3 regions of the Luteibacter sp. ME-Dv--P-043b genome follow, and region 1 is predicted to be linked to each of the others. Evidence: riboswitches for the same ligand, from Rfam matches in the RefSeq annotation. Region 1 holds a riboswitch; each other region holds the start of a gene.
The links. A riboswitch is a leader RNA that binds a small molecule or an ion and turns the genes downstream of it on or off. The one in region 1 is predicted to bind cobalamin.

Region 1 (10,709 bases):
ACAGCACGCTTTGCGTGCCCTTCAGGTCGAGTGCCTCGGCCAGGTGGTCGCCACCGGGAAAGAACGAGGCCGTATGGCCGTCCGGACCCATGCCGAGCACGACCACGTCGAACGGCTTGCCGAGTGCATCGACACGCTCGCCCACGGCATCCAGCGCGGCGTCCACGTCGTCGGCGTGCGACTTGTCGAACAACGGCAGGAACGCCGCCACGTGGGCCTCGTGCCGGATCAGGTGATCCTTGACCAGGGCGGCGTTGGAGCGTTCGTTGTCCTCGTCCACCCAGCGCTCGTCGACGAGCGTGATGGTGACCTTGGACCAGTCGATCTCCTGCTGGGCGAGTACGGCGAACATCTGCTTCGGCGTGCTGCCGCCGGACACGGCGAGGCTGGCCTTGCCGCGCGCCTTGACGGCGGCTTCCAGCTTGCCGGCGATGTCCCGGGCCAGTTGGTCGGCAAGGGTGAGCTTGTCGGCGAAATCGTGCTTGTGGATCGTGGCGTTCATGCTGCGTCCTCGGCCCAGGTGCGGCCATCGCGTTCGATGAGCGCCACGGCGGCGCTCGGACCCCAGGTACCCGCGGTATACGGCTTCGGCGTGTCACCGCCGGATTCCCACGCGTCGAGAATGGGACCCGCCCAGTTCCATGCCGCTTCCACTTCGTCGCGGCGCATGAACAGGGTGGGGTTTCCACGCACGACATCGAGGATCAGCCGTTCGTAGGCGTCGGGCTGCTGCACGCCGAACGCCGCCGCGAAGCTCATGTCGAGCGGCACGTGGCGCAGGCGCAGGCCACCCGGACCCGGATGTTTGATGGTGAGCCACAGCTTGACGCCTTCGTCCGGCTGCAGGCGCAGCGTCAGGCGGTTGGGCAGCAGTGCACCGTTGGTGGGATCGAAGATGGAATGCGGCAACGCACGGAACGTCACCACGATCTCCGAGACCCGGCTGGGCAGGCGCTTGCCGGTGCGCAGGTAGAACGGCACACCCGCCCAGCGCCAGTTGCCGATCTCCGCCTTGAGGGCGACGAAGGTTTCGGTGCGCGACTGGTCGCTACCCAATTCGTCGAGGTAGCCCCGCACGCCCTGGCCTTCGGCCGCACCGGCGCGGTACTGCCCGCGTACCGTCAGCTGGGCGGCGTTACTGGCGTCGATAGGGCGCAGCGACCGCAGCACCTTGAGTTTCTCGTCGCGCACGGCGTCCGGCGCCAGCGACGACGGCGGCTCCATGGCGAGCATGCAGACCAGCTGCAGGATGTGGTTCTGGACCATGTCGCGCAGGGCGCCGGCGCGGTCGTAGTAACCCGCGCGATGGCCGACGCCGACCGTCTCGGCGACGGTGATCTGCACGTGGTCGATGTGCTGGGCGTTCCACAGCGGCTCGAACAGGGCGTTGCCGAAGCGCAGCGCCAGCAGGTTCTGCACCGTTTCCTTGCCCAGGTAATGGTCGATCCGGTAGGTCTGCGATTCGTTGAAGACGCGGGCCACGGCATCGTTGATGGCGTTGGCGCTTTCCAGGTCGCGCCCGATGGGTTTTTCCAGCACCACGCGCGAGCGGGCGCCGTTGAAGCCCAGCGCGCCGAGGCGCTGGCAGATGTCGGTGAAGATGTCCGGCGCGGTCGACAGGTAGAACACGCGGATGTGGTTGGGCTGCACCTGCATCAGGGCAGAAAAGTCGTCCCAGCCTTCTTCCTTGCGTGCATCCAGCGAGAGATAGCCCACCATGGCGATGAACGCCTCGAGCTGGGCGGGGGCGACATGGGTGACGCCCTGCTCGACCGAACCGCGCACCAGGTCGCGGTAGCCGGCATCGTCCAGGCCTTCGCGGGCGACGCCGAGGATGCGGCTGCCGGGCTGGATCTGGCCATCCACGAACCGCTGGTACATCGCAGGCAGGAGCTTGCGCACGGCCAGGTCGCCGGTGCCGCCGAAGATGACGAGGTCGAAGGGTTCGATCGGGAGGAGTTGGGCGCTCACGACAGTGGCCTTTGCAAAACGGAAGGGTGCCGGAGGATCGTACCAGTGACATACCAGGACGTACCAGCCCCGTACCAATCGGCGCGACATTTCGCCTCGGACGAGGGTCGCACCGGTGGCGCAAACGTTTACTCTCCCCATTTGGATCGTGCAAACAGGCGTTTGAATCCAAAGGGTTTGTGAGATGTGCGAATGAGCCTTGCCGCAGTGGTTGTGGATTGGTATCTTCCCGGCATGGAAACCGCCCTCGTCGCCGAGTACCAGCGCCTGCAGCACGATCCGGCCTCCCGGCAGCCGCTGGCGTACATGCGCCTGCGCCGGGCCATCCGCACGGTGATCGAGAACGGCGAGGTGCAGGTCGGCCACGCGCTGCCCAGCGAACGCGACCTGGCCCGGGCCCTCACCCTGTCCCGGGTCACGGTGCGCAAGGCCATCGGCGGACTGGTCGAAGATGGCCTGCTCACCCAGCGCCACGGCGCCGGCACATTCGTCTCCGAGCGCATCGTCAAGCCACTGTCGCGGATGACCAGTTTCACCGAGGATCTCCGCGCCCGCGGGCTCAACCCGCGCTCGGAGTTCTTCGAGCGGGCCATCGGCGAGGTCACCCCCGAGGAAGCCATGGCGATGAACCTCTCGCCCGGCACCCAGGTGGTGCGCCTTCACCGCCTGCGCTATGCCGGCGACGAGCCCCTGGCAATCGAGCGCAGCGCCGTGCCGCTCAGCCTGCTGCCCGACCCCAGCCTGGTCGAGGATTCCCTCTACGAAGCGCTCGATACGCTGGGCAACCGCCCGCGACGCGCGCTGCAACGCCTGCGCGCGGTGGTGCTGGGCCCGGCCCAGACCCGGCTGCTCCGGCTCGGTGCCGGCAGCGCCGGCCTGAACATCGAGCGGCGCAGTTTCCTCGACGACGGCCGCATCGTCGAATTCACCTGTTCCTGGTATCGCGGGGACATCTACGACTTCGTCGCCGAACTGCAAAGCGACTGACGGGCACACCATCGATATGACCACCCAGCCGCAAGACACCCTGATGTACCGCGAAGCGCACGAGACGGCCGAGGTGGTCGAACGGCAGCTCGCGCTGAACGAAGGCGTGATCGGCGCCCTTGCCGACCGGCTTCGCGCCCAGCCCCCGCGTATGGTCATCACCTGCGCCCGTGGCAGTTCCGACCACGCGGCCATGTACGCCAAGTACGTGTTCGAAACCCAGCTGGGCGTGGTCACCGCGTCGGCCTCACCATCGGTCACCTCCATCTACCACGCGGCACAGCGCCTCGACGGCGCGCTGTACCTCGCCGTCTCGCAGTCGGGCAAGAGCCCCGACCTGGTGCGCAACGCGGAGGCCGCGAAGAAGGCCGGCGCCTATGTGGTCGCCCTGGTCAACGTGGTGGATTCCCCGCTGGCCGACGTGGCCGACGTGGTCGTGCCGCTGCACGCGGGCCCGGAAACCAGCGTCGCCGCGACCAAGAGCTACCTGGGCGCGCTGTTCGCGATCCTGCACATCGCCGCCCGCTGGAGCGGCCGCGCCGAGATCGGCGACGCCCTCACCGCGCTGCCCGCGCAGCTTCGCCAGGGCTGGGACGCGGACTGGTCCGCGCTTACCGAGGGCCTGGTCGATGCGCACAACCTGTTCGTGGTCGGCCGCGGTTTCGGCTTTGCCGGGGCGCTGGAAGCCGCGCTGAAGTTCAAGGAAACCTGCAACCTGCACGCCGAGGCGTTCAGCGCGGCCGAGGTGAAGCACGGCCCGATGGCCCTGGTCGGCCCGCATTTCCCCGTGCTGTTCTTCGCCCAGAACGACGATACGCTGCCCGGGGTGCTGGAGATCGCGGCGGAGTTCCGCAAGCGCGGCGCCAATGTGTGGATCGCCGCACCCGGCGCCACGGGCGAGGGTGTGCTGCCCCTGGTCGCCACCGCGCCCATCGCCGCACCGCTGATCACCGTGCAGAGCTTCTACCGCGCCACGGCCGCGCTGGCACTGGCACGCGGTTTCAACCCCGACGTGCCGCCGCACCTCAACAAGGTCACCGAGACCGTCTGACCTCTCGCCCCACGTATAGGAATTGCCATGACCATCGCCCTCGTCAACGGCCGTGTGCTGACCGATAACGGCTTCCAGGGTGGCTTTGCCGTGCTGGTCGACGGCGGCACCATCACCGGGCTGGCCTTGCCGTCCGATCCCCGCGTGCGCGCCGCCGAGCGTCACGACCTCGGTGGCCGCACGCTGCTGCCCGGTTTCATCGATTGCCAGGTCAACGGCGGCGGCGGCGTGCTGTTCAATGACGTGCCCACCGTCGACACCATCCGTCGCATCGGGCAGGCGCACGCGAAGTTCGGCACCACCGGCTTCCTGCCCACCCTGATCAGCGACGATGCCGCGGTGATGGCGAAGGCCATCGATGCGGTGAACGACGCGGTGGCCCAGGGCGTGCCGGGCGTGCTCGGCATCCACCTCGAAGGCCCGTTCATCGCGCCCGAGCGCAAGGGCGTGCACGATCCGGCCAAGTTCCGTATCGCCGACGCCGACGACGTAGCCATGGTCGCCCGGCGGCACGGCGGCGTCACGCTGCTCACGCTGGCGCCCGAGCGCGCCTCGGCCGCGGTGCTGCAACAGCTGGTCGCCCACGGCGTGATCGTGGCGGCCGGCCACACGGCCGCCGACTACGACACCACCCGCCAGGCCCTGGCGACCGGCGTGCGTGGCTTCACGCACCTGTTCAACGCCATGACGCCGTTCACCAGCCGCGAGCCCGGCGTGGTCGGCGCCGCTCTGGAAGACGCCGCCAGCTGGTGCGGTCTGATCGTCGACGGCCACCACGTGCACCCGAGTTCGCTGCGTGTCGCCATCGCGGCCAAGGCGCCGCAGAAGATGATGCTGGTCACCGACGCCATGCCACCCGTGGGGTCGGACGATCCGAACTTCGTCCTGAAGGGCGAGACGATCACCGTCCGCGACGGCGTCTGCCAGACGGCCGACGGCACGCTGGCCGGCTCCGCGCTGGACATGGCCACTGCCGTGCGCAACACGGTGGAGATGGTCGGCGTGGCCTATGACGAGGCCGCCCGCATGGCCTCCACCTATCCGGCCGCCTTCCTCGGACTGGAAGCCACCCACGGCCACATCGCGGCGGGCTATCGCGCCGACTTCGTGGTGATGGACGACGATCACACGGTGGCCGAAACCTGGATCGGCGGCGAGCGCGTCTACGCCGCCTGATCCGTCGCCCTGCACTGGCTCGCTTCCGCGCGGGCCAGGCGTTAACATTGCGTTGTTCGGGTGTCCCCGCCGGCCTGAAGCGGGCGGGGATGAAACGGGAAGCCGGTGCGCCACACATGTGGCAAGGCCGGCACTGCCCCCGCAACGGTAAGCGTGAGGAGCCGCCCAGAACGGCTCCATCCACCGGCCACAGCCACTGCGCAAGCGGGAAGGCGCCGGTGCGATGCCCTCGGGCCAGCGCGAGTCCGGAGACCGGCCCGATCGGCGAATCCTGCGCTTTTAAGCGCGGGCGCCGTCCCGTTATCGGCGATTCGCGGAGGGCGAATCCGGACAGTCATCCGGGTGTTGCCCGTGGTGCCGTTCGTCGTTGTGTCCTCCCGCGCGCCTGTTGAGGCTACGCATTGCCGCACCAGCGGCGGAGGAAACCCGTTCCATGAAGAAGACCCTGCTCGCGACGGCCCTGCTGTCGACGATCGTCGCTGCCCATGCGGCCGACGCACCCAACGGCACCCTCGACCCGGTGGTGGTCACCGCCAACCGCGCGCCCACGCCACTGGACGAAGTGCTGGCCCCGGTCACCGTCATCAGCCGCGAGGACATCGAGCGCCTGCAGCCCCGCAACGTGCAGGACCTGCTGGCCGGCCTGCCCGGCGTGACCATGACCAACACGGGCGGCCTGGGCCAGCAGACCTCGCTCTTCATGCGCGGCAGCAACTCGGCACACACGCTGGTGCTGGTGGACGGCGTGCGCGTGGGCACCGTGGGTGCCGGCCTGCCCGCCTACGAGCAGCTGCCGGTCGAGCAGATCGACCATATCGAGGTGGTCCGCGGCCCGCGCTCCAGCCTGTACGGCTCGGATGCCATCGGCGGCGTCATCCAGATCTTCACCCGTCGCGGCCAGGCCGGCGAAGCGCCCACGCCCAGCCTGTCGATCGGCGGCGGCAGCCACGGCTACACCGCCGGGCAGGTGGGTCTCTCGGGCGGCACCACGCATGGCTGGTACAACGCCAGCCTGGGCGGCCAGTACACCGCCGGGATCAACGCCTGCCGCGTTGGTGCGAGGGAAGCCGGCAAGGGCTGCTTCACCGACGAGCCGGACCATGACGCCTACCGCACCTACAACGGCGCGCTCTCGGGCGGCTATCGCTGGGACAACGGCACCGAGCTCACCGGCAGCTGGCTGCGCAGCAAGGGCGACATCGAATACGACGGCGATTTCCAGAACCTGACCCGGCGCTCGCAGCAGGTGGCCGGTGCAAACCTGGCCTTCGACGTGCTGTCGGCCTGGCGCATGTCGGTCAGCCTGGGCCAGAACCAGGATCGCGGGGACAATTACCTTAACGGCGCGGACAAGACCTACTTCGGCGGCCTTGCCCAACTCTTTGTTACCGGCGCCGATAAGGTCCGTGGGGGTTACCTGTACTCCAGGCGCAACCAGGCATCCTGGCAGAACGACATCACGCTGGCCGCCGGCCAAACGCTCACCGCCGGCGTCGATTACCAACAGGAAAAGCTCGACAGCGACACGGCATACCTGAAGGACACCCGCAACAACACAGGCGTGTTCGCGCTGTACCAGGGCGTGTTCGGCCCGCACGAGATCCAGCTGTCCGCGCGCCATGACCACAATACGCAGTTCGGCAACCACACCACCGGCTCGGCCGCCTATGGCTACCGCTTCGACGACGGCATGAAGATCACGGCCTCGTACGGCACCGCCTTCCATGCGCCGACGTTCAACGACGAGTACTACCCGTACTTCCAGTACGGCCCGTCCGTGCGGAACCTGAAGCCGGAGAAGTCGCGCACGGCCGAAATCGGGCTGTCCAGCCGCCCCGGCATCTGGACCTGGGCGGTCAACGCGTACCAGACCCGGGTGGACGACCTGATCGGCTCCGACGCCAATTTCCTGCCGATCAACGTCAGCAAGGCACGGCTGCGCGGCGTGGAAGGCCAGCTGGGTGCCGACATGGATGGATGGCATGTCCGTGGCTACCTGACGTTGCAGCAGCCGCTGGACCGCGACAGCGGCGCGGAAAAGGACAACCTGCTGGCCCGGCGCCCTCGCCGCACCGGCCGGGTGGACCTGGACAAAGACCTAGGCGCGTTCACGCTGGGCGGCTCCGTCTACGCCTCGGGCTACAGCTACGACGATCCGGCCAACACCACGCGTCTGGGCGGGTACACCACCGCCGACGTGCGGGCCACCTGGCACCTGGACGATGCCTGGAGCGTGCAGGGCCGCGTCGCCAATATTGCCGACAAGCACTACGAGACCGTGGCGTACTACAACCAGCTGGGCCGCACGTATTACCTCACCCTGCGCTTCTCGCCCCTGCGCTGATCGGCCTGCCGGCGGCTCCCGCCGGCAAACGGGGTACCCCTGCCTTCCGGCAGGGGCCCCACTAAAGGCACACGCCACGAAACCGCGCGAACGTCATAAAGTCTGTGGGCGCGGGTATGCTTCCCGCGATCACAGGAAGTGTCGTGAACGTTTTTGCACCTTTCATCCGCCGACCGATCGGAACCTCGCTGCTCGCGGCGGGGCTGGTGCTGTGCGGCTCCATCGCCTACATGCTGCTGGGCGTGGCGGCGCTGCCGTCCATCGAAGTGCCCGCCGTGTTCATCCAGGCCCAGATGCCGGGTGCCAATGCGCAGACCGTGGCCTCGACCATCGTCGCCCCGCTGGAGCGCCACCTCGGCCAGATCCCGGGCGTGGACCAGATGTACTCGAACAGCTCGGAGGGCAGCGGCTTCGTGCGGCTGCGCTTCACCCTGGCGCGCTCCACCGATGCGGCCGCCCGTGACGTGCAGGCCGCGATCAACGCGGCCGCCGCCGACCTGCCGGCCGGCATGCCGACGCCGCCGCAGTACTTCAAGTTCGACACCGGCCAGATCCCCGTCCTGCTGGTGACCTTCACCTCGAAGACGCTACCGCCGGACAAGCTCTACGACGTGGTGGACACGCTCATCCGCCCGGCCGTGGCGCAGATCGACGGCGTGTCACGCGTGCAGATGTTCGGTGGCACACCGCACGCGGTGCGCGTGGAACTGGATACGCGCGCACTGTCGTCGAAGGGGCTGACCGCCAACGACGTCTCCAATGCGCTCAGTGCCGCCAACGTCACCTCGCCACAGGGCGTCCTCTCGGATGGCCACAGCCAGATGACGGTGACGGCCACCGACAGCCTGCGCGACGCGAAGGACTTCGGCAAGATACTTATCGCCGTGCGCGACAACGTGCCGGTGCGCCTTTCGGATATCGCCCGGGTCTACAACGGGCAGCAGGACCAGTACCAGGCCGCGTGGTTCCAGGGCGAGCGCGCGGTCACCATGCAGATGAGCAAGCGGCCGGAGGCGAACTCCATCGCTACCGCGGACGCGATCCGAGCGGCGCTGCCCCGGTTCCGCTCGCTGCTACCGGCGGATGCGAAGGTCACCCCCATCTTCGACCTGACCCAGACCACCCAGTCGGCGCTGCACGAGGTGAAGGTGGCGCTGCTGATCAGCATCGTCATGGTGTTTCTGGTGATGATGGTGTTCCTGCGCCGGCTCGGCCCCACGCTCATCGCCACGCTGAGCGTGCCGTTGTCGCTGGCGGGCGCCTTCGTGGTGATGTGGACGCTCGGCTATACGCTCAACACCATGTCGCTGATGGCGCTGGTGCTGTGCATCGGCTTCGTCGTGGACGATGCGATCGTGGTCATCGAAAACATCGTGCGGCACATGGAGAACGGATCCAAGCCGATGCCTGCCTCGCTGGATGGCGTCCGCGAGATCGGCTTCACCGTCATGTCGATCACCCTGTCGCTGGTGGCCGTGTTCGCGCCCCTGCTGTTCGGCAACAGCCTCATCACCAAGCTGCTGCGCGAGTTCTCGGTGACGCTGGCCGCGGCGGTACTGATCTCCGCCATCGTATCGCTCACGCTGACACCGGCCCTGTGTGCCCGCTATCTCAAGCACGATGCGCCCGGGCGCCAGCCCGGTCGGATGGAACGCGCGCTGGAGCGCTTCGATCGCGGGTTCCTGCACTTTTACTCGCGTGGCCTGGACTGGGCCATGCGGCACCGGCGGGTGATGCGCTGGCAGCCGCTGATCCTGCTCGTCGCGACGTTCGGGCTTGGCTTCGCCGTGGTGAAGACCGCCGGCGGCAACTTCATGCCGGACGAGGACACCGGCATGCTCCAGGCCGAGGTCACCGCGGACGCGAACATATCCCCGACGGAGATGTCGCGCCGGCTCAAGCGGGTCGGCGAGATGATGCAGAGCGATCCCGCCGTGGCGGACGTGACCACGATCCTGGGCAGCGGCAACGACGGCGCCGCGGTGGGCAACAACGGCACGATGTTCATCGATCTCAAGCCCAAGGGTAGCGGCGTCGGGCAGCGCCACGAGTCGATGAAGGAGTTCCTGGATCGCAAGGGCAAGGAGTACGACAAGCTGTCCGATGTCCAGGTGTTCATGAACCCGATGCAGTTTCTGGGCGGCAACGGCGGCAACAGCAATCGCGGGCAGTATTCCTTCCAGCTGGTCAGCACCGGCGGCGAGCCGCTGCAGCCATGGACATTGAAGCTGGTGCGGCAGATGCGGGCCATGCCGGAGTTCCGCGACGTCGGCAGCGACTTCGATATCGTCGGCAAGCAGCAGATGCTCTCCGTGGACCGCAATGCGGCCGGCCGGCTCAACGTCGGCATGGGTATGGTCGATTCGGCCCTGTACAACGCCTTCGGCCAGCGCCAGGTATCGATCATCTACTCCGACGTCAACCAGTACTGGGTGGTGCTTACTGCCGCGGCAGCGCAGGAGTTGAGCCCGGACACGCTGCTCAACACCTACGTGAAAAACACCGTCGGCAAGATGATTCCGCTCTCGGCCGTGGCCACCATCAAGCCGGTGGCGACGCCCAGCGCGATTACGCACCAGAACCAGCTCGAATCGGCCGACATTACGTACAACCTCGCGCCGAAGATCACGCCCGACAAGGGCAATGCCCTGGCCGAAGAAGCCGTACGCCGGATCGGCCTGCCGGCGGGCGTGCGCATGGACGTCACAGGCACCAACCAGCGCATGCGCGATGCGCAGTCCAACGGCATGGTGCTGCTCATCGGCGCCATCCTCGCCGTGTACATCGTGCTGGGCATCCTCTACGAAAGCCTGGGTCATCCGCTGACGATCATCTCCACGCTGCCCGCGGCCGGCGCAGGCGCCTTCCTGGCGATGCTGGTCACGCAGACCCAGCTCACGCTGATGGCGATCATCGCCGTGCTGCTGCTTATCGGCATCGTGAAGAAAAACGCGATCCTGATGGTCGACTTCGCCCTGGTCGCCGAACGCGAGCACGGCATGTCTCCCGTGGAGGCCATCCGCCAGGCCGCGCTGGTGCGCTTCCGCCCGATCACGATGACCACGCTGGTCGCCATGGGCGCGGCACTGCCGCTGGCCATCGGCTTCGGCGTGGGCTCGGAGATGCGTCGCCCCCTGGGCATCGCCATCGTCGGCGGCCTGCTGGTCTCGCAGATGCTGA
Region 2 (10,709 bases), on a different contig from region 1:
CGTATATAAACCGTCGTGCGCCAATGGGGGTTGGCGCCGGTCGGTATCCACCTGACCAAACGCTCGCACGGGGAAAACAAGGGATGAACACAGTCGGTTTGCGGCGCAGCATCGTCGCCAGTTCCATCGCGCTCGCGCTTTGGGCGCCAGCCGTTTTTGCGCAGTCGGCCACGCCGCCGACCGGCACCACCGATAAGCCAGACAAGGCCGTCGAACTGAAGGCCGTGACGGTGACCGGCTCGATGATTCCCCGCGTGGAGGTGGAAGGGCCGGCGCCGGTGGTCACCATCACGGGCGAGCAGATCAAGCAGCAGGGCTACACCACGCTGTGGGAATTCCTCGACTCGTTGCCGCAGGTCGGCCAGCAGATATCCGACTCCGCAGCCTGGGGTTCCAGCTCGGTGAATGCGCGCTCGGTGAATCTTCGTGGCCTCGGCCCGGGCTTCAGCCTGCTGCTGATCGACGGCCACCGTATCGTCGACTACCCGCAGCCGCTGAACAAGCAGAGCAACTTCCAGAACTACAACAACCTGCCCACCGGCATGATCGACCATGTCGAGGTACTCGCCTCCGGCGCCTCGTCCATCTACGGCTCGGACGCGGTGGCGGGCGTGGTCAACGTGATCCTGAAGAAAAACTACAAGGGTGACGAGCTTCAGGTGACCGGCGGTGGCGCCACGCGGGGCGGACGCGCCTACGGCGACATCAATTTCTTCGGCGGCCGGTCGGGCGAAAACTGGCGCGTCGTCTACAACCTGGAGAAGTCGAACCGCACGGCCCTGTGGGGCATGGACCGGCCTTACCAGGATTCCGTGGCCGATGCGGGCTACGGCTCATGGAGCCCGGCATCGCGCATGTTCGGCTACCAGTACGACGCCGCGGGGTCCATCGCCCTGTCCGTCATGAACGGCAACGGCCAGTACATCGCGCCGCCTGCGGGCACGTGCGAGAAGTTCAGCAACTCGCGCCTGGCCCAGTCGCATACCGTGTCCACGAACGGCACGCAGATCACCGGCGTGACGGACAACGGTTCGTACTGCGCGCAGCCTGCCCTGTTCCAGAACTGGGTACTGACGCCGGGCAGCCGCAGCAACAACGGCTACGTGTCGGGCGAATACGATTTCAGCAACGGCATGCAGCTGTACGGCTCGGCGGCCCTGTACCGCACCGTCGGTATCTCCAACACCCAGTTGAACGTGTTCGGCTCCGGGCCGTTCTACGACCAGACGACCGGACAGGTCATCCACCAGGCCATCCGCCAGCTGACCGCGCAGGAAATCGGCACCTCGGCCAACACGCACGACCGCGAGCAGAACTGGAACCTGCAGACCGGCGTGCGGGGCACCGTCTTCGACGGCAGGTTCAATTGGGACCTGAACCTCAATAGCCAGAAGTACATCGTGCGCGAAGACTTCACCGGCTACAACGCACAGGCCATGAGCCGCTTCTTCCTCGGCCAGCAGCAGGGCACCACGGCCGACGGGTTGCCCATCTACGCGATGAACTGGCAGCAGTTCTGGAATCCCATCACGCCGCAGCAGTACAGCCAGTTCGCCGTGAACGGCGAGAACACCTCGTCGTCGTCGCTCGACCAGGCGCAACTGCGCCTCAACGGCGACCTGTTCAAGTTTCCGTGGGTGGACGAGGCGGTGGGCTGGGCGGCGGTGCTGGAAGCGGCGCACAACACCTTCAAGCTCTCGCCCGATGCGCGTGCCCAGGACCCGGCCACGTTCCAGAACCCGTTCGGTGCCTACCTCACCGGTGGCGGCACGCGTCAGCGGTATTCGCTGGGCACGGAGTTCCGCGTGCCGCTGCTGGATTCGGTGACCTGGACGCTCTCCGGCCGCCTGGACAAGTACAATGACGCCAGCAGTGCCGACGTCGCCCGCACCTGGGGCTCAGGTATCGAATGGCGCCCGTACGACGGGCTCCTGCTGCGTGGCAGTTACGGCACCAATTTCAAGGCGCCGGACATGCAGGCCATCTACCTGACCGGCTCCACCTCGCCGGTGGGCGACTACATCGACCCGCTGCAGTGCGTGAATGCGATCAAGGCGGGCCAGAACAACAGCACATGGTGCAACCAGGTCCAGCGGCCCACCTCGCAGTACTACACGCTGTTCACCAACGGCAGCCGCCTGCTGCTGCCGCAGACCGGCCACTCGTGGACCTACGGTTTCGTGTGGCAGGTACCGGGCGTGCAGGGCTTGTCCGTGTCGGCGGACTACTGGCACATGGGCGTGGACAACGCCATCCAGTACCTCGACCAGGGCACTGTGCTCAACGACGAAGCCGGCTGCCTGACCGGCACCAAGCCCAACGGCACGTCCGGTCTGTCGCCCTATACGGCGCACGTAGCGGGTTCGGCCTACTGCCAGATGGTCACGCAGATGGTGAAGCGCGATGCCACCGGGCAGATCCTTACCGTGCAGTCCGGCCCGATCAACGAGGCCTCGCTGTATGTCGGCGGCATCGACGCGTCGCTGGATTACAAGTTCCACACGGACGGCTACGGCGACTTCCGCGCGGGCATCAATTACACCGACAACCTGTCGTACAAGCAGCGCGTGCTGGCCTCCGACGAGTTGCAGAACACCCGTTACCAGAACGTCGCCAGCCGGGTCACGTGGATCGGCGAATGGAACAGGGGCGCATGGAACGTGTCGATCTCCGGCACGCGCGCCGGCAGCATGCGCGCGCCGAACTACGACGGTTGCGACACGCTGCCGAACGGCATCCAGCCGGGCATGGTCACCGTACCCAACGGCGGGCAGCAGCTGGCCACCGGTGTGTGCCAGGTCACCCAAGACGGCAACCAGGTCACCGTGGCCGATACGACCTACAAGGGCCACACCCCCGTCTGGATCACCTGGAACGGCTCCGCCGCCGTGCAGATCAATCCCGACACGCGCCTGAAGCTCACGGTATCGAACATCTTTAACAAGGTCGGCGCGATTCCCTACTACGCCGGCGGCTTCGAGTTCGTCACCACGGGGCAGACGGCCTCCGAGTACAACGGACGGGAAGTGTTCCTGACCTTCGATTACAAGCTCGACTGAGCTGCGGTCCGTTGGGTAGGGGCGGCGGGTGAGCGACGACGCGAGCCACGCCGGCCTGCTCGCAAGCGACACAGCAAGCTGCGCCGGCCAGCTTGCGAACGATGCTGCAGGCTGCGCCGGCCTGCTTTCATCTACTCGGGAAACCGCCAGCGGCGCGTGCGGTTTCCGTGGTGTCAGTGGTCGGCGGTGGCGACCGGCAGCGGCGCGACCGGTGTCGGCTTATGCTCCGCGTCCAGCGCGATCATGGTAAAGGTGCCGCGGGTGCACAGCTCACGGGCGCCCGTGATCAGGTCCTCGGTGTACATCGCCACGTCGATCTTCATCGAGGTGCGGCCGACCGACACCACGGTGGCGATCAGTTCCACCATCTGGCCCTTGCGCACCGGCACGTGGAAATCCACCTGCTCGGAGCGGGCGGTGACGACGATCTGTCGGGAGTAACGCGAAGCGGCAAGGAAGGCCGCCTTGTCCATCCACGCCAGCGCCTGCCCGCCGAACAGCGTGCCGAGGTGATTGGTATGGTCGGGGAAGACGATTTCGAGGACGCGGGCCTCGATGGGACGGTCGATCTCGGTCATGGGGACGCTTCCTGTTGCAATGCAGCATGCATCTTACAGGACGTCCGCACGTACGGGACGCGGGTGCCGCACTTACCGAATCGTTTGGGCGGGGGGTAGGAGCGCACGCACGTGCGCGAACCCTCAGCCTCCAACTGAGGCGAAAGAAGCCGACCGTCTAAACCAGCGAGCGTTTCCGTGCATCCGGTATCGCGTACCAGGCTCACGGAAACGCTCGCTCGCCTGGAGCGGTATGGCATCGGTTGCCCTTGCCGTGGAGAGGGTTCGCGCACGTGCGTGCGCTCCTACACCCTCGTTTCTTGAACGAGGGTTCTTGTTTCAGAACGACTGGTCGAAGGCGACCTCGCCCTGCACGCCCACCTGGTACGAGGAGACGCGGCGCTCGAAGAAGTTGGTCAGTTCCTGGACGTCCTGCAGGTCCATGAAGTCGAACGGGTTCTTCGCGCCGTATTTCTTCGGCATGTCCAGCTGGACCAGGCGCTGGTCGGCGCAGTATTCGAGGTACTGGCGCATGTCGGTGACCGAAAGGCCGGCCACGCCGCCGGAGAGCACGTCCGCCGCGAATTGGGTCTCGCAAGCGATGGCGTCTTCCAGCATGGCTTCCACTTCCTGGCGCATCTGGTCGTCGAAGAGGTCCGGCTCCTGCTCGCGCACGGTGCGCACCACCTCGAAGGCGAAGGCCATGTGGCCCGACTCGTCGCGGAACACCCAGTTGGTACCCGAGGCCAGGCCGTGCAGCAGGCCGCGCGAACGCAGGTAGTAGACGTAGGCGAAGGCGGCGAAGAAGAACAGGCCCTCGATGCAGGCCGCGAAGCAGATCAGGTTGAGCAGGAACTGGCGGCGGTGCTCGCGCGTTTCCAGGCGGTTGAGGTTCTGGATCGAGTCGATCCACTTGAAGCAGAACTCACCCTTCTGGCGGATCGAGGGAATGCTCTCGATCGCGTCGAAGGCCTTGTTGCGCTCGCTCGGCTCCGGAATGTACGTGTCCAGCAGCGTAAGGTAGAACTGCACGTGCAGCGCTTCCTCGTACAGCTGGCGCGAGAGGTACATGCGCGCCTCGGGCGAGTTCACGTGCTGGTACAGGTTGAGCACCAGGTTGTTCGACACGATGGTGTCGCCGGTGGCGAAGAACGCCACCAGGCGATGGATCAGGTGCCGGTCGGCGTCTGACATCTTCGACTTCAGGTCGCTGGTATCGAGCGAGAAGTCCACTTCCTCCACCGTCCACGTGTTGCGGATGGCCGAGCGGTACATCTCATAGAACTGCGGGTACTTCATCGGCCGCAGGGTGAGCTCGAAACCGGGATCGAGGATATGGGTGTCGCGGGCGACGGGCAAAGCGGACATCGGGGCTACCTCAGAAAGGATGGCGCCAGGCACGGCGGCACCGTGGCGCGTGTAGCGTGGCACGTGTAGGAGCGCACGCTGTGCGCGAAAAGCCAACGAAGCGGAGATGCAGCGCGATCCGCAGCGTTGCCGCGTCGTCGCGTTGTTGGTTTTCGCGCACAGCGTGCGCTCCTACATGGGTCGTCGTGCGTGGTCGGTTACTGGCAGGCTTCGCAGTATTCGGGGTTCTCGAGCGAGCAGAACACCGCGGCTTCGGCCTGTTCCTGCGCATCGGCTACCACCGGCGCACCGGCCGTGGGCAGCGCGGCCGACGACGAGCTGACCGTGGTCTTGGTGATGCGGGTGGCGGGACGCGAGCGCAGGTAGTACGTCGTCTTGATGCCGGACTTCCAGGCGTACATGTACATGGACGACAGCTGGCCGATGTTCGGGTTTTCCATGAACAGGTTCAGCGACTGGCTCTGGTCGATGTAGGCGCCGCGGGAGGCGGCCAGGTCGATCAGGGCCTTCTGCGGCAGTTCCCACGTGGTGCGATACACCTCGCGCAGTGCGGCCGGGATGGACGTGATGCCCTGGACGGAGCCTTCGGCGAGCTTGATCTGGTCGCGCACTTCGGCGGTCCACAGGCCCAGCGTCTTCAGCTCGTCCACCAGGTAACGGTTCACCACCAGGAAGTCGCCCGACAGCGTCTCGCGCTTGAACAGGTTGGACACCTGCGGCTCGATGCACTCGTAGCAGCCGGCGATCGAGGCGATGGTGGCGGTCGGCGCGATGGCGATGACCAGCGAGTTGCGCAGGCCCTTCGCCTTGATCTTCTCGCGCAGCTCGGCCCAGCGACCGTCGACGTCGGTCGGCGTGGCGGCCGGCCAGTAGTCGAACTGCAGCTCGCCGTTGGCCGCGCGGGTTTCCTCGAAGCCGGGATGGGCGCCGTCACGCTCGGCGATCTCGTTGGACATCGACAGCGCGTGGAAGTAGATCTCTTCCTGGATGCGCGAGGACAGCTTCAGCGCTTCCGCGGAGTCGAAGGGCAGGCGGAGCTTGAAGAAGACGTCCTGCAGGCCCATGACGCCAAGCCCGACCGGACGCCACTTCATGTTTGCCGTCTTCGCCGTGGCGATCGGGTAGAAGTTGAGGTCGATCACGCGGTTCAGCTGGCGCACGGCGGTGCGCACCGTGGTGGCGAGCTTGTCGTAATCGAACTGGCCGTCGACCACGTGGCGGGCCAGGTTCACCGAGCCGAGGTTGCACACGGCGGTCTCGCCTTCCGAGGTCACTTCCAGGATCTCGGTGCACAGGTTGGACAGGTGGATGACGTTTTCCGGACGGGCGGTCTGGTTGCTGGTGGCGTTGGAACGATCCTTGAAAGTCATCCAGCCGTTGCCGGTCTGCGCGAGCGAGCGCAGCATGCGGGCGTACAGCTCTCGCGCCTTGATCGACTTGACGGCCAGGCCCTCGGCCTCGGCCTTCTCGTAGGCGGCCTCGAAGGTGGCGCCCCAGGTGTCGACGAAGTGCGGCACGATCTTCGGGTCGAACAGCGACCAGTCGCCGTCGGTCTCGACGCGGCGCATGAACAGGTCCGGCACCCAGTTGGCCAGGTTGAGGTTGTGCGTGCGGCGCGCGTCGTCGCCGGTGTTCTCACGCAGCTCGAGGAATTCCTCGATATCCGCATGCCAGCTTTCCAGGTACACGCAGGCGGCGCCCTTGCGCTTGCCGCCCTGGTTCACCGCGGCCACCGACGCATCGAGGGTCTTCAGCCACGGTACCAGGCCGTTCGAATGACCGTTGGTGCCCTTGATCAGCGAGCCGCGCGAGCGGATACGTGAATAGGCCAGGCCGATGCCGCCGGCGAACTTCGACAGCTGGGCCACGTCGCCGTACTTGGCGTAGATGGACTCCAGCGCGTCCTGAGGCGAATCCAGCAGGAAGCACGACGACAGCTGCTCGTGCGCGGTGCCGGCGTTGAACAGGGTGGGCGAGCTGGCCAGGTATTCCAGCGACGACAGCATGCGATACAGCTCGAGCGTCTCGGCCACGTCGTTGCCGCCGAGGGCGCAGGCGATGCGCATGAAGAAGTACTGCGGCGTCTCGATGACGAAGCGGCGGGTCGGGTGGCGCAGCAGGTAGCGGTCGTAGACCGTGCGCAGGCCGAAGTATTCGAAGCGGCGCGAGCCGGCGGTGTCGATGGCATCGTTGAGCTTGCGCGCGTTGACCAGCACGAAGTCACGCAGGCGCTCGTTGAGGATGCCCAGCTCGAAGCCGGTGCTGATCGACTGCGAGAACGACTGGATGTCCTGGCCGGACACCTCCTTGTCGACGAAGGCGGCCAGGAGGCGCGCGGCCAGCTGGCCGTATTCCGGTTCCTCGGCGGTGAGCGCCGCGGAGGTGCGGATCGACAGCTGGTCCAGCTCCTGCGTGGTGGCGCCGTCGTACAGGCCGCCGATGGTCTTCAGCGCCACGCGCATCGGGTCGACCGCGAACAGGCCATCGGCGCTGCGGGTCACCGCGCGCACGATCTTGTTCACGTCGACGGCTTCCTGGCCGCCGTTGCGCTTGGTGACGCGCATCTGGCCGGGGTTGTGCGGCGGCGTCAGCGCGAACGCCGGCGGCGGCTCGTTGCGGTAACCGGCAGCGGGTGCCTTGTCCGCCGGGGCGGGGGAGGTAACGGCCGTATCGGCTGCTTCGGTGCGCTCGCGCGCGGCGGATTCCATCGTGGTCATGTCAGGCGTGCCCCAGGGCTCGGTTCAAACTCCCGTTCCCTCGGACGGGGCTCGAAGCGGTGGGCCGGCGGAAAAGGGTCGCGTCGGAGCACGCCATCGGGGGCTCCGGACCGCGACGTGCCTCCCCGCGGAAGCCGTCACCACAAAAACCGACGCCTGGCGGGGCGACAGCTGTTGGCAGGTCTTCGGACTTCGTGGACGGGGACGCCTTTCGGGTCCGGCCTAGCCGTCGCTTCCCAATCCCAGGGGGACCAGTGCGTGTGACGGGTTCGTTTCCACTTACCGCTGCGGGGCAGTTCCGGATTTACACCGGATTCCCTATTAAGTCCGACGGGCAGTCGCGCCTCTTCGGACACCAACGGGACACACCATATAGCTGGTCCCCGGTACCGTCAACACAAGATGTAGGGTAAATGCGCTATGTGCTTGATCCGCCGGGAGTCATTTTTTTGCAACCCCCCGCGGGCCGATTTCCGCAGCGCGACATGACCGTTTCGTGAAGATGGCCTACACAAAGTGCAGGGCTTCGAACCTTTAACATCTGCGATCCGCCCCATGACCGCTCGCTCGATGCCATCTACGTTCGCGTTGCAGGAACACGCCCTGGTCACCCATGCGTTCGACGCACTGCCGTTCGGCTTCACGGCCGTGTCGGCGACAGGGGAACTCCTTTACGCCAATGCCTGGATGACCGCACGGCTTCGTGACGGGGCGGGGCAGGGCTTCCTGAACTGGTGGACGGACGACAGCCGGTCCCGCCTGACCGCCCTGCTGGCGGCTGGCGGTATCGAGGGGGTCCGCGATATCGGGCTGACGGCCGCGGACGGCACGGCGTGGCGGGTGTCCGTCGAGCCATGGCGGCGCCCGGTGGACGGCGAGCCCGTGTTCATGGTCGGCGTCTATCCGACCGTGGAGACGCCAGGGGATGCCGGCGGTGCCGAAGAGCGCCGCCTGGCCCTGATCGAGGTCAGCAACCTGCTGCGCGACCTGGAAGACCCGACGGACATCGCCTATCGGGTGGCCGAGGTGCTCGGCCGCACGCTACGGGTCAGCCGTGCCGGTTACGGCACGGTCGATACGGTGGCGGAAACCATCACCGTCGAACGCGACTGGAACGCCCCGGGCATCCAGACGATCGCCGGCGTGCTGAACTTCCGCGATTACGGCTCGTACATCGACGACATCAAGGCCGGGCGCACCGCCCTGGTTACCGATGCCTACCAGGACCCGCGTACCGTGAATACCGCGGATGCCCTGGCAGGCATCAGCGCCGTCGCCTTCATCAACATGCCGGTGACCGAGCGCGGTGGGGTGGTGGCGTTGCTGTACCTCAACCACGCCGACCCGCGTGAGTGGCTGGAGGAAGAGATCGCCTTCGTCCGCGAGGTAGGCAACCGCACCCGCGTCGCCGTCGAGCGGCGCCGTGCCGAGGGTGAACTGCAACAGCTGGCCCTGAGCCTGGAACGGCAGGTGGCGGAGCGTACTTCCGAGCGCGACCGTATCTGGCGCCTGTCCAGCGACATCCTGCTGGTTGCCGATGCGGACACGCGCCTGCTGTCGGTCAACCCGGCGTGGACGGCGATTCTCGGCTGGAGCGAGCGCGAGACCCTGGGCCGTTCGTACCTGGATTTCGTGCATCCGGAGGATACCGAACGCATGGGCGAGGAAACCGGGCAACTGGCCGACGGCGTGGCCACGCTGCGCTTCGAGAATCGCTATCGCACGGCCGACGGCGGCTTTCGCCAGCTGTCGTGGCGGGCGGTGCCCAGCGACGGCATGATCTTCGCCGTGGCCCGCGACGTCACGACCGAGCGCGCGCGCGACGCGGAACTGGATGCCGCCCAGGAGCAACTGCGCCAGGCGCAGAAGATGGATGCGATCGGCAACCTCACCGGTGGCGTCGCCCACGATTTCAACAACCTGCTGCAGGTGATCAGCGGCAACCTTCAATTGCTCGGCACCGACGTGTCGGGCAATGAACGCGCCGAGCGACGCGTGGCCAATGCCATGGCGGGCGTCACCCGCGGCTCGAAGCTGGCCGCCCAGCTGCTCGCCTTCGGTCGTCGCCAGCCGCTGGCGCCCAAGGTCGTCAACATCGGCCGCTTCGTGCGCGACATGGACGAACTGCTGCGCCGGGCGCTGGGCGAGGCGATCGAGGTGGAGACCGTGATCGCCGGGGGCCTGTGGAACACGCTGGTCGATCCGTCCAACGTCGAGAACGCGCTGCTCAACCTGGCGATCAATGCGCGCGACGCGATGGACGGCCAGGGCAAGCTCACGGTCGAGGCCGGCAACGCGTTGCTGGACGACAGCTACGCCAAGACCCACGGCGACCTTCGTCCGGGGCAATACGTGATGCTTGCGGTGACCGATACCGGCAGCGGCATGCCGGCCCACATCCTCGACAAGGTGTTCGATCCTTTCTTCACCACCAAGCCGGAAGGTCGCGGCACGGGACTGGGACTGTCGATGGTCTACGGCTTCGTCAAGCAGTCCGGTGGTCATATCAAGATGTACAGCGAGCCGGGCGAGGGCACCACGGTGAAGATCTACCTGCCCCGGTCGATGCAGAGCGAGGATCGCATCGTGGCGATTGAAGAAGAAGCCATCCGTGGCGGTGACGAGACCATCCTCGTGGCCGAGGACGATGAAGCCGTGCGCGAAACGGTGGTGGGCATGCTCGCCGAACTCGGCTACCGCGTGCTCAAGGCACGTGACGCCGAAAGCGCGCTGTCGATCGTCGAAAGCGGCATCGCCATCGATCTGCTGTTCACCGACGTGGTGATGCCGGGCCCATTGCGCAGCCCCGAACTGGCGCGCAAGGCGGCCGAGCGCCAGCCCGGCATCGCCGTGCTGTTTACCTCCGGCTACACGGAAAACGCCATCGTGCATGGCGGTCGCCTGGACGAAGGGGTCGAACTGCTCAGCAAGCCGTACACGCGCGAGCAACTGGCCCGTCGTGTCCGGCAGGTGCTGGGCTCGCGCGTGCCGCGTACCATCGCCGAAGT
Region 3 (10,709 bases), on a different contig from region 1:
TCGGCGCGGCGCATCACGTCCAGGTCGTGTTCGACGACGAAAAGGGTGTTGCCCGATCGCTTCAGTTGTTCCAGGGCGGACAGCAGCGCCTCGCCGTCGGCGGGATGCAGGCCCGCGGAGGGTTCGTCGAGTACATAGACCACGCCGAACAGGTTGGAGCGGATCTGCGTGGCCAGGCGCAGGCGCTGCAATTCGCCCGGCGACAAGGTGGGGCTGGCGCGGTCCATCGACAGGTAGCCCAGACCCAGTGACTGCAACGTGCCCGCGCGGACCAGCAGGTCCTGCGCGATGCGCTGCGCGGCGATGCGTTTCTCCGGCGAGAGGTGCGAGGTGCGGCGCACGTCCGATGAGCCCTGGTGCGCGGCGCCACCGCCGGCCACGCGCTTCGCATCGGCGCGCTTGCCTGCGGCGCGGCTGCGCGTGCTGGTGCTTGAATCGTCGTCGAAGCGGCCTTCGGCGATGGGCCGCAGCGTATCCACCAGCGCATCGAACGAGAGCGCGGACAGGTTGCCGATGTCCAGACCGGCGAAGGTCACCGCCAGCGACTCGCGCTTGAGCCGCTTGCCGTCGCACAGCGGGCACAGGCTGCCGATCATGTAGCGCGACACGCGTTTCTTCATCAACGGGCTTTGCGTGCTCGCGAACGTGTGCAGCACGTAGCGACGCGCGCCCATGTACGTGCCCATGTAGCTCGGCTCGGTCTTGCGCTTGAGCGCGGCACGCGTTTCGGCGGGGGTGAAGCCCGCATACACCGGTACCGTCGGCGTTTCCTCGGTGAACAGTATCCAGTCGCGCTGCTTCTTCGGCAGGTCCTTCCACGGGATGTCCACGTCGTAGCCCAGCGTGACCAGGATGTCGCGCAGGTTCTGCCCATGCCAGGCCGGCGGCCACGAGGCGATGGCCCGCTCGCGGATGGTCAGGGTGGGGTCGGGCACCATCGAGGCCTCGGTCACCTCGTAGACGCGCCCCAGCCCGTGGCAATGCGGGCAGGCGCCCTGCGGCGTGTTCGGCGAGAAGTCCTCGGCGAACAGCATCGGCTGGTCCGGCGGGTACGAGCCGGCGCGCGAATACAACATCCGCACCAGGCTGGATAACGTGGTGACGCTACCCACCGACGAGCGCGTGCCCGGCGTACCGCGTTGCTGTTGCAGCGCCACTGCCGGCGGCAGCCCTTCGATGTCGTCGACATCGGGAACGCCCACCTGGTCGATGAGGCGCCGCGCGTAGGGGGCCACGGATTCGAAATAGCGCCGCTGCGCCTCGGCGTAGAGCGTGCCGAAGGCGAGCGAGGATTTGCCGGAGCCCGAAACGCCGGAGAACACCACAAGGGCGTCGCGCGGGATGTCGACGTCGATGTTTTTCAGGTTGTGTTCGCGTGCGCCACGGACGCGGACGAAGCCGCGGGTGTCGGTGGGCGTGGGGACGTTGACGGGAATAGTAGGCGGGGCGTTGCGTCGGGTCATGCCCGTATTATCGCCGCCGGATCATCTGCCGTGACGTGAAATTGCGTGTTGTTGCGTTGGGGAGGTAGGGCGGGTTGTGTGGGGGCGTGTTTGCGGGTGTGTGGTCGCGGGAGTGGATCGCGGACATCGTCCGCTCCTACAGGTACACGTTGCGCCGACTACCTACGTAGGAGCCCACGATGTGGGCGATCCAGACAACCTCAGCGCCGACGGGCAACCACACGCACGCGCTGCATGCGCCGCTGCTGCATCAGGTTGAACCAGAACAGCGTTTCCGTGACCACGCCTGCACCGACGAGCAGCAGTGTTCCGGTGACCGACCCGGCGACATATGACACGACGGCCAGGGCCAACCATGCGGCGAGGATGAGGTGGCGCTGGCTCATGGTGTTTCTCCTGCGTGCTGCGCGACACCGGGACCCGGGCGCGGCCTGAAACGATCCTCGGCTACACAGGAGGTGGTGTCAATCGGCCATATGTCAAGGTTTGGTGGACGATTCAGCCTCGGTAACGCAGTTCATCCACCAGCAAGGTAAGGGCCGGCACGGGCTGTCGGCGGTTGGGGTAATAGAGGTGATAGCCGGCGAAGGGTTCGCACCAGTTCTCCAGCACACGCACCAGCGCTCCCGCTTCGACATGCCGCGAGACCACGTCCTCGGGTACCCAGGCCAGGCCCAGGCCAGCCAGGGACGCACGGACGATCGCGTTCATGCCGTCGAGGATCAACTGGCCCTCCACCCGCACCTTCACTTCGCGGCCGTCCTTCTCGAAGTCCCAGGCGTACAGGCTGCCGTAGGTCGGCAGGCGCAGGTTGATGCAGTTGTGCCCGGTCAGGTCCTGTGGCGTGCGCGGGAGCGTGCGCCGCTCGAAATAGCCGGGCGTGGCGACCACGGCCATGCGCATGGGCGGGTCAACCGGCACGGCGATCATGTCCCTGGCCAGGTGCTCGCCCAGGCGGATGCCGATGTCGTAGCGCTCGGCCACGATGTCCACCAGCCCATAATCGACGCTCAGCTCGACATGGATGTCCGGGTACTGCGGCAGGAACCGTTCCAGCGCAGGCATGACGATGGATTGCGCGGCATGCTCCGCGGTGGTGATGCGCAGGTTGCCTGCCGGGCGTTCGCGCAGCTCGCCCAGGGCCTCGATCTCCGCCTCGATCTCGTCGAAGCGCGGCCCCACGCTGCCGATCAGCCGTTCGCCCGCCTCGGTGGGCGAGACGCTGCGCGTGGTGCGCGCCACCCTCCACCCAGCGATTAAGCGGGGTAACACGCTTGGTCCTATGTCGTGGATTCATCAATGGGCGGGGTGACGTCGCTGCGCTCATCACGCCCGGAGCGATGGGGTGAGGCCCGATCATGACCCCACGCCCTGACGCCGTAGCCCCGCCGTTTACTGCATCGCAGCGTGTCCCCATGCGTTGCGCCGCCTACAATCGATGGGCCACAGGTGTCCTGCCGCCGCCATTCCGGTGCGCAGGGTGAAACGGGAAGCCGGTCCGATGCCGGCGCTGCCCCCGCAACGGTAGGCGAGAAAACCCGACTCAGAACCACTGCGGCAACGCGGGAAGGTGTCGGGCTGATGCATGCCGCATCGCTCGCAAGCCCGGAGACCGGCCCGTGGTAGACATCGCATGCGGTGTCTTCCTCGGGTGTTGCGGTGGGCAACCGGATGAGCTGACTCGACGCGGCGTCCGTTGTCTCGAATCACTTGTCTTGTCCCTCGCACGCCCGGTTTCGCGGGTGAGCGATCTGGAGACTGGACAATGAACGAGATGAACCCGGCCGCGACCCATGTCGCCACGGTAAAGCTGCTGATCGACGGCGAGTTCGTCGAATCGACCACCACGCAATGGCGTGACGTGGTCAACCCGGCCACGCAAGTAGTGTTGGCACGCGTGCCCTTCGCCACGCCCGCGGAAGTCGAGGCGGCGGTGGACGCCGCGCGCCGCGCCTTCGTCACATGGCGCAAGACGCCCATCGGTGCGCGGGCGCGCATCTTCCTCAAGTACCAGCAACTGATCCGCGAGCACATGGCCGAACTGGCCGCGACGCTCACGGCGGAGCAGGGCAAGACGCTGCCCGATGCCGAAGGCGACGTGTTCCGCGGCCTGGAGGTGGTGGAACACGCGGCGGCCATCGGCAACCTGCAGCTGGGCGAGCTGGCCAACAACGTGGCCGGCGGTGTCGATACGTACACGCTGCTGCAACCGCTGGGCGTGTGCGCGGGCATCACGCCGTTCAACTTCCCGGCGATGATTCCGTTGTGGATGTTCCCGATGGCGATCGCCACGGGCAACACCTTCGTGCTGAAACCGTCGGAGCAGGACCCGATGGTGACCATGCGCCTGGTCGAGCTGGCGGTGGAGGCGGGCATCCCCCGCGGTGTGCTCAACGTGGTGCATGGTGGTGAGGACGTGGTCAACGCGATCTGCGACCACCCGCAGATCAAGGCGGTGTCGTTCGTCGGCTCCACCCGCGTCGGCACCCATGTCTACCATCGTGCTTCGCAGACCGGCAAGCGCGTGCAGTGCATGATGGGCGCGAAGAACCACGCCGTGGTGCTGCCCGACGCCCATCGCGAGCAAACGCTCAACGCGATGGTCGGCGCGGCGTTCGGCGCGGCGGGCCAGCGCTGCATGGCGGCCTCGACGGCCGTGCTGGTCGGCGCCGCGCGCGAATGGCTGCCCGACCTGGTGGCCCGCGCGAAGACATTGAAAATCAATGCGGGCAGCGAGGCCGGTACGGATGTCGGCCCGGTCATCTCCTGCGCGGCGCGCGATCGCGTGCACGCCTTGATCGACGCCGGTGTGGCCGAAGGCGCCACCCTGGAGCTGGACGGCCGCGATTGCCGCGTGCCGGGCTACGAACAGGGCAACTTCGTCGGTCCGACCATCTTCTCGGGCGTGCGCCCAGGCATGCGTATCTACGACGAGGAAATCTTCGGTCCCGTGCTCGTCGTGCTCACGGTGGACACGCTGGATGAGGCGATCGCGCTGGTCAACGCCAACCCCAACGGCAACGGCACGGCGTTGTTTACGGGCAGCGGCGCCGCGGCGCGTCGTTTCCAGGAGGACATCGACGTGGGGCAGGTCGGCATCAACGTGCCTATCCCGGTGCCGGTGCCGCTGTTCTCGTTCACGGGCTCGCGCGCCTCGAAGCTGGGCGACCTGGGGCCGTACGGCAAGCAGGCGGTCATGTTCTACACGCAGACCAAGACGGTCACCTCGCGCTGGTTCGACGACGGCGGCACGGGTCAAGGCGTCAACACCACCATCAGTCTGAAGTGAGGGCGCCCCTTATGGACATTCCGGTGACGGTGCAGGCCGCGGGCCTGAGCGACGAGCAGAATGCGTTCCGCGAGGCGGCGCGCGACTTCGCCCAGGCGGAGCTGGCGCCGCATGCGGCGCACTGGGACGCGCAAGGCATCTTCCCGCGCGAGGCCATCGGCAAGGCCGGCCAACTGGGCTTCTGTGGACTCTATGTGGACGAAGCGGCGGGTGGTACCGGCCTGACGCGGCTGGACGCGGCCATCGTGTTCGAGGAACTGGCCGCGGTCGATCCCTCCACGGCCGCCTTCATCAGCATCCACAACATGGCGACCTGGATGCTGACCACCTACGCCCAGCCTGCACTGTTGCAGGCATGGGGCGAACCGCTGGCCAGCGGCACGCGTCTCGCCTCGTACTGCCTGACCGAGCCGGGCGCGGGTTCCGATGCGGCCTCGTTGCAGACGCGCGCCGTGCGCGAGGACGACCATTACCTCATCAACGGCAGCAAGGCGTTCATCTCCGGGGCCGGCGCCACCGACATGCTGGTGGTGATGGCCCGCACCGGCGGCGACGGCGCGCGCGGCATCAGTGCGTTCGCGGTGCCCGCGGATACCGCGGGGATCGGCTACGGCCGCAAGGAGGAAAAACTCGGCTGGAACAGCCAGCCCACGCGTGGCATCACGTTCGAGGACGTGCGTATCCCCGCAACGAACCGGCTGGGCGAGGAAGGCGAGGGCTTTCGCATCGCGATGAAGGGCCTGGACGGTGGCCGGATCAATATCAGCGCGTGTTCGCTGGGCGCGGGGCAGGGGGCGCTGGATGCGGCTCGCCGCTACCTGGGTGAGCGGCGCCAGTTCGGCCGCAAGCTGGGCGAGTTCCAGGCGCTCCAGTTCAAGCTGGCCGACATGGCCACGCAACTGGTGGCCGCACGGCAGATGGTCCACACCGCCGCGCGCAAGCTGGACGCACGCAGCCACGACGCCACGGTGTGGTGCGCCATGGCCAAGCGTTTCGCCACGGATGCCGGCTTCGCCATCTGCAACGATGCCTTGCAGTTGCATGGCGGGTACGGCTACATACGCGAGTACCCGATCGAGCGGCTGCTGCGCGACAGCCGGGTGCACCAGATACTGGAAGGCACCAACGAGATCATGCGCGTGATCGTGGCGCGCCACCTGCTCAACACCGAAGAGGAATTGCGATGAGTGGCTACAAGGACACCGATTGGACCGGACTGGCGCTGAAGGTCGAGGGCCATACGGCCGTCGTGACCCTGCGCAACCCGCCGGCCAACACCTGGACGGTGCACAGCCTGACGGCACTGCGTGATCTGGTCGGCGCATTGAACGCCGATCGCGACATCTACGCCCTGGTGGTCACGGGCGAGGGCGGCAAGTTCTTCTGCGCCGGCGCCGACCTCAAGCAGTTCGCCGACGGCGATCGTGCCGTGGCGCGCGAGGCGGCGCGTCGCTTCGGCGAGGCCTTCGAGGCCCTGTCCGCATTCAGTGGCGTGAGCATTGCCGCGATCAACGGCTACGCGATGGGCGGCGGCCTGGAGTGCGCGCTGGCGTGCGACCTGCGCATCGCCGAAGCGCACGCGCAGATGGCGCTGCCCGAGGCCGGCGTGGGCCTGTTGCCGTGCGCGGGCGGCACGCAGAACCTTCCGCGCCTGGTCGGCGAAGGCTGGGCCAAGCGGATGATCCTGCTCGGCGAGCGCGTCGACGCGCCCACGGCGCTGCGGATCGGGCTGGTGGAAGAAGTGGTCCCCACCGGCGAGGGCCTGGCCACGGCCCTGGCCTGGGCCGCGCGCTCCCACGCACAAAGCCCGACCAGCGTCACGGCGTGCAAGCGGCTGGTCCAGGCCACTCGCACCCAGACCCACGCGGCCGCGCTGGTGGCGGAGCGTGAGGCCTTCGTCGACCTGTTCGACAGCGCCGACCAGGCCGAGGGTGTGCACGCCTTCCTGGAAAAGCGTAGCCCGCAGTGGAAGAACGCATGAGCGCGACGCCGATGGAGACGCCGGACGATGCACCGGTGCTGTTCGACGAGCGTGCGACGCGCGACGGCCGGCGCATCGGCATCGCCACACTGAACGCGCCAAAGACACTGAACGGCCTGTCGCTGCCGATGGCCCACCTGCTCGACGAACGACTGCGTGCCTGGGCCGACGATGACGGCATCGTCATGGTGCTGCTGCAGGGCGCAGGCGAGAAGGCCTTCTGCGCCGGTGGCGATCTGCATGGCCTGTACCGGGGCATGCTGGACCATCGAGACGGCAGCCACGACATCGCTCGCGATACGCCTGCCGCCGCTTTCTTCGCCACGGAATACCGGCTCGACTACCGCATCCACCGCTATGCCAAGCCGGTGCTGTGCTGGGGCCACGGCATCGTCATGGGCGGCGGCATCGGCCTGATGGCCGGCGCCAGCCATCGCGTGGTCACCGAGCGCTCGAAGCTGGCGTTCCCGGAGATCACGGTGGGCCTTTACCCGGACGTGGGCGGCAGCTGGCTGCTTCGCCGCGTGCCCGGCCATGGCGGCATCTTCCTCGCCCTGACCGGCGCGCCGCTGAATGCGGGCGATGCGATCCATGCGCGCCTGGCGGATCATTTCGTTGAGTCGTCGCGTCACGACGAGGTGGTCGCAAGGCTGATCGACACGGCATGGTCCGATGCCGCCACGAACAACCACGCGACGCTCTCGGCCCTGCTTGAGTCGTTCGCGCAGCCTGCGTCCGCCGGTCCACTGCAGCAGCATGCAGCGCTCATCGAGCGCCTGTGCGCACCGTCGAACCTGGACGAGGTCGTCGCCGGCATCATCGCCCTCGACACCGACGACGCGTGGTTGCAGGCGGCGAAAACCACGCTGCTCGCCGGCGCCCCCGGATCGGCGAGGCTGGGCTTCGAACTGCAGCGGCGCGCCGCCGACCTGTCGCTCGCGGATACCTTCCGCCTCGAATACGCCGTGTCGCTGCATTGCGCCGCGCACGGCGACTTCGCCGAAGGCATCCGTGCCTTGCTCATCGACAAGGACCGCCAGCCGCGCTGGAACCCCGCCACCCTCGCCGAGGCCACGCCGGCCTGGGCGGAAACCTTCTTCCACGCCCCATGGGCCGCCGCGGATCATCCGCTGGCCGACCTGGGTGCCTCCACGGAATCCTCGCCATGAGTCGCATCGCTTTCATCGGACTGGGCAACATGGGCGGCCCGATGGCCGCCAACCTGCTCAAGGCCGGGCATCACCTGCGCGTGTTCGACCTGGTGCCGACGGCGGTGGAGGCCGCGGTCGCGCTCGGCGCCACCGCGGCCGTCAGCGCGATGGACGCCGTGGTGGACGCCGAGGTGGTCATCTCCATGTTGCCGGCCAGCCGTCACGTGGACGCGCTGTATCGGGGCGCCGCGGGCCTGCTGGCGGCGATTCCGGCCGGCGCGCTGGTCGTCGACTGCAGCACCATCGCCCCGGAGACGGCGAAGCAGGTGGCCCGGGCTGCGGCCGATCGTGGGCTGGCTATGCTCGACGCGCCGGTGTCCGGCGGCACGGCCGGTGCTGCGGCCGGCACGCTCACCTTCATCGTGGGCGGCGACGCCGCGGTGCTGGAACGCGCACGGCCGCTGCTGGCGTCGATGGGCAAGAACATCTTCCATGTCGGTGCGAATGGCGCCGGGCAGGTGGCCAAGCTGTGCAACAACATGGCGCTGGGCGTCATCATGGCCGTCACCGGCGAGGCTATCGCCCTCGGCGCCGCGCATGGACTGGACCCGGCCGTGCTGTCGCAGATGATGGCGGTCAGCACCGGACGCAGCTGGGCCACGGAGGTCTGCAACCCCTGGCCCGGCGTGCTGCCCGGCGCACCCGCGTCGCGTGGGTACACCGGCGGCTTCGGTACCGACCTGATGCTGAAGGACCTGGGCCTGGTGACCGAGGCGGCGGTGGGCGTGGGCGCGTCCATCCCGCTGGGCGAACTGGCGCGCAACCTGTACGCGCTGAACAGCAAGGCCGGCCGCGGCGGGCTGGATTTCTCGAGCGTGGTGAAGCTGGTCGCGCCTTCGCTGGACGGTTGAACCGAGGCGACGCCCGCGACGGCTCAGGCGCGCAGGTGCTCGCGGCATAGCGCGAGCACCCGCTGCCGCAGCCAGCGGTGGCCGGGATCGTTGTCCAGTCGCGGATGCCACATCTGCGACACGGTGATACCCGGTGTCACCACCGGCAGCTCGAAGACGGCGATACCCTCCGTTGGTGTCGCCAGGAACGACGCGGGCACCAGCCCGACCAGGTCGGAGGCACGGACCACCGCCAGCACCGCGTGGAAGGCCGGCACCACCGCCACCACCTCGCGTTCCAGCCCGGCGACCGCCAGCGCGGTATCGACCGGACCTGTCGCCTGACCGCGGCGAGAGGCCACGACATGGCCGTGCGCGACATAGCGCCCGGCCGTCACCGGATTGCCATCGTCGAGTGGATGACCTCGCCGCACCACGCCGACGAAACGGTCGCGGAACAGGGCCTGTGTGCGTACCTCAGGCCCCATGCTGCCCACGACGCCCACTTCCAGGTCGGCCAGGCCTTCGCGCAGGTGCATCGGTGTCTTCTCGGCCTTGGACGCGAAGTGCAGGCGCACCCCGGGGGCGAGTCGCCGGGCGTCGGCGATCAGCAGCGCGGCGAACACCTCGACGAAGCCGTCGTTCGCACGCAGGGTGAAATCCCGTCGCAGGCCTGCCACGTCCTGTTCCGTCACGGCGGGCCGCAGCGCGCGTCTCGCGTCTTCCACCAGGCCACGAGTCACCTCGCGCAACGCTACCGCATGCGGGGTCGGCACCATGCGGCGTCCGGCACGTACGAGTAGTTCGTCCCCAGTGGCGGCACGCAGGCGCGTGAGCGTGCGGCTCATCGCCGATGCACTCAGACCGAGGCGGCGCGCCGCGCCCGCCACGCTGGCTTCCGCGAGCAGGGCGTCCAGCGCGATCAGCAGGTTCAGGTCGGGCTCGTCCATGGCGCATCGTAGCGTGGCTTAGGCCTCGATAAGGCGTCCGGTGCATCTATACGTTTCCGTTCGCGCGCCTTCCGCCCCATGTCCAGGGACACTACGTTGCATGGACCGCCCGCGAAGGGCAGCCCCTGTATCGGAGCGTCGCATGACACCTTCATCCCCACGCAAGACCATCCTGCTGGTCGGCGCCTCGCGCGGACTCGGTTTTGCCCTGGCCGAGGACTACCTCCGTCGCGGCTGGCAGGTTATCGCCACCGGGCGTGCCCACTCGATGGAACGGCTCCATGCACTGGCCGAAACATCGGCGGGTGCCCTCGAGGTGATGACACTGGACATCACCGACCCCGCCGGCATCGCCGACCTCCACGCACACCTGGTACCACGCCGGCTGGATACGCTGTTCGTCAATGCGGGCACAAAGAACGCCGACTGGGAAGGCATCGCCGACGTATCCACGGAGGAGTTCGTCCGCGTGATGGTGACCAACGCCCTGAGCCCGCTGCGGGTGATCGAGGCGCTGCACGCGTGCGTGTCGCCCAAGGGCACCATCGGGGTGATGTCGTCGGGGCAGGGCAGCCTGACCAACAACACCAACGGCCATTACGAGGTCTATCGGGGCAGCAAGGCGGCGTTGAACATGTTCATGCGCAGCTTCGCGGCACGGCACAAGGACGAGGCGCGCACGCTGCTGCTGATGGCACCGGGCTGGGTGCGCACCGACATGGGCGGGCCGGACGCGCGGCTCACCATCGCGGAGAGCATCCCCCGCCTGGTCGATACGATGCTCGCGCACGAGGGCATGCCGGGATTGCATTACCTCGACTACCTCGGGCGGACGGTGCCCTGGTAAGGACGTCCAGACGCCCGTCCGGTCACGTGGCCCGGGAGATCCACGTCGCGGTTCGCCGGCGGGATAGCCGCGTTTGCGGCAACTACGCGCAGCGGTGCGCTGCGTCACACTTGTGATGTTGTGGACACCGCATGCTTC

Region 2: it holds a riboswitch for cobalamin, as region 1 does, so the genes downstream of both, QRN34_RS05400 (ribonucleoside-diphosphate reductase subunit alpha) here and QRN34_RS07305 (TonB-dependent receptor) in region 1, are expected to answer to the same signal.
Region 3: it holds a riboswitch for cobalamin, as region 1 does, so the genes downstream of both, QRN34_RS19145 (CoA-acylating methylmalonate-semialdehyde dehydrogenase) here and QRN34_RS07305 (TonB-dependent receptor) in region 1, are expected to answer to the same signal.

The regions. Positions count from the first base shown of each region.
Region 1 is NZ_JARVRT010000012.1:123,533-134,241, forward strand. It holds gene pgl (6-phosphogluconolactonase) at 1-502, opposite strand, end outside; gene zwf (glucose-6-phosphate dehydrogenase) at 499-1,971, opposite strand; gene QRN34_RS07290 (GntR family transcriptional regulator) at 2,206-2,958, shown strand; gene QRN34_RS07295 (SIS domain-containing protein) at 2,969-4,009, shown strand; gene nagA (N-acetylglucosamine-6-phosphate deacetylase) at 4,037-5,185, shown strand; cobalamin riboswitch at 5,227-5,461, shown strand; gene QRN34_RS07305 (TonB-dependent receptor) at 5,619-7,529, shown strand; gene QRN34_RS07310 (efflux RND transporter permease subunit) at 7,673-10,709, shown strand, end outside.
Region 2 is NZ_JARVRT010000008.1:88,543-99,251, forward strand. It holds gene QRN34_RS05385 (TonB-dependent receptor) at 84-3,059, shown strand; gene QRN34_RS05390 (acyl-CoA thioesterase) at 3,233-3,637, opposite strand; gene QRN34_RS05395 (ribonucleotide-diphosphate reductase subunit beta) at 3,956-4,984, opposite strand; gene QRN34_RS05400 (ribonucleoside-diphosphate reductase subunit alpha) at 5,182-7,701, opposite strand; cobalamin riboswitch at 7,860-8,076, opposite strand; gene QRN34_RS05405 (response regulator) at 8,257-10,709, shown strand, end outside.
Region 3 is NZ_JARVRT010000050.1:195-10,903, reverse strand. It holds gene QRN34_RS19160 (excinuclease ABC subunit UvrA) at 1-1,463, opposite strand, end outside; gene QRN34_RS19155 (hypothetical protein) at 1,664-1,849, opposite strand; gene QRN34_RS19150 (LysR family transcriptional regulator) at 1,962-2,705, opposite strand; cobalamin riboswitch at 2,894-3,099, shown strand; gene QRN34_RS19145 (CoA-acylating methylmalonate-semialdehyde dehydrogenase) at 3,238-4,752, shown strand; gene QRN34_RS19140 (acyl-CoA dehydrogenase family protein) at 4,764-5,939, shown strand; gene QRN34_RS19135 (enoyl-CoA hydratase) at 5,936-6,733, shown strand; gene QRN34_RS19130 (enoyl-CoA hydratase/isomerase family protein) at 6,730-7,902, shown strand; gene mmsB (3-hydroxyisobutyrate dehydrogenase) at 7,899-8,795, shown strand; gene QRN34_RS19120 (LysR family transcriptional regulator) at 8,819-9,724, opposite strand; gene QRN34_RS19115 (SDR family NAD(P)-dependent oxidoreductase) at 9,867-10,571, shown strand.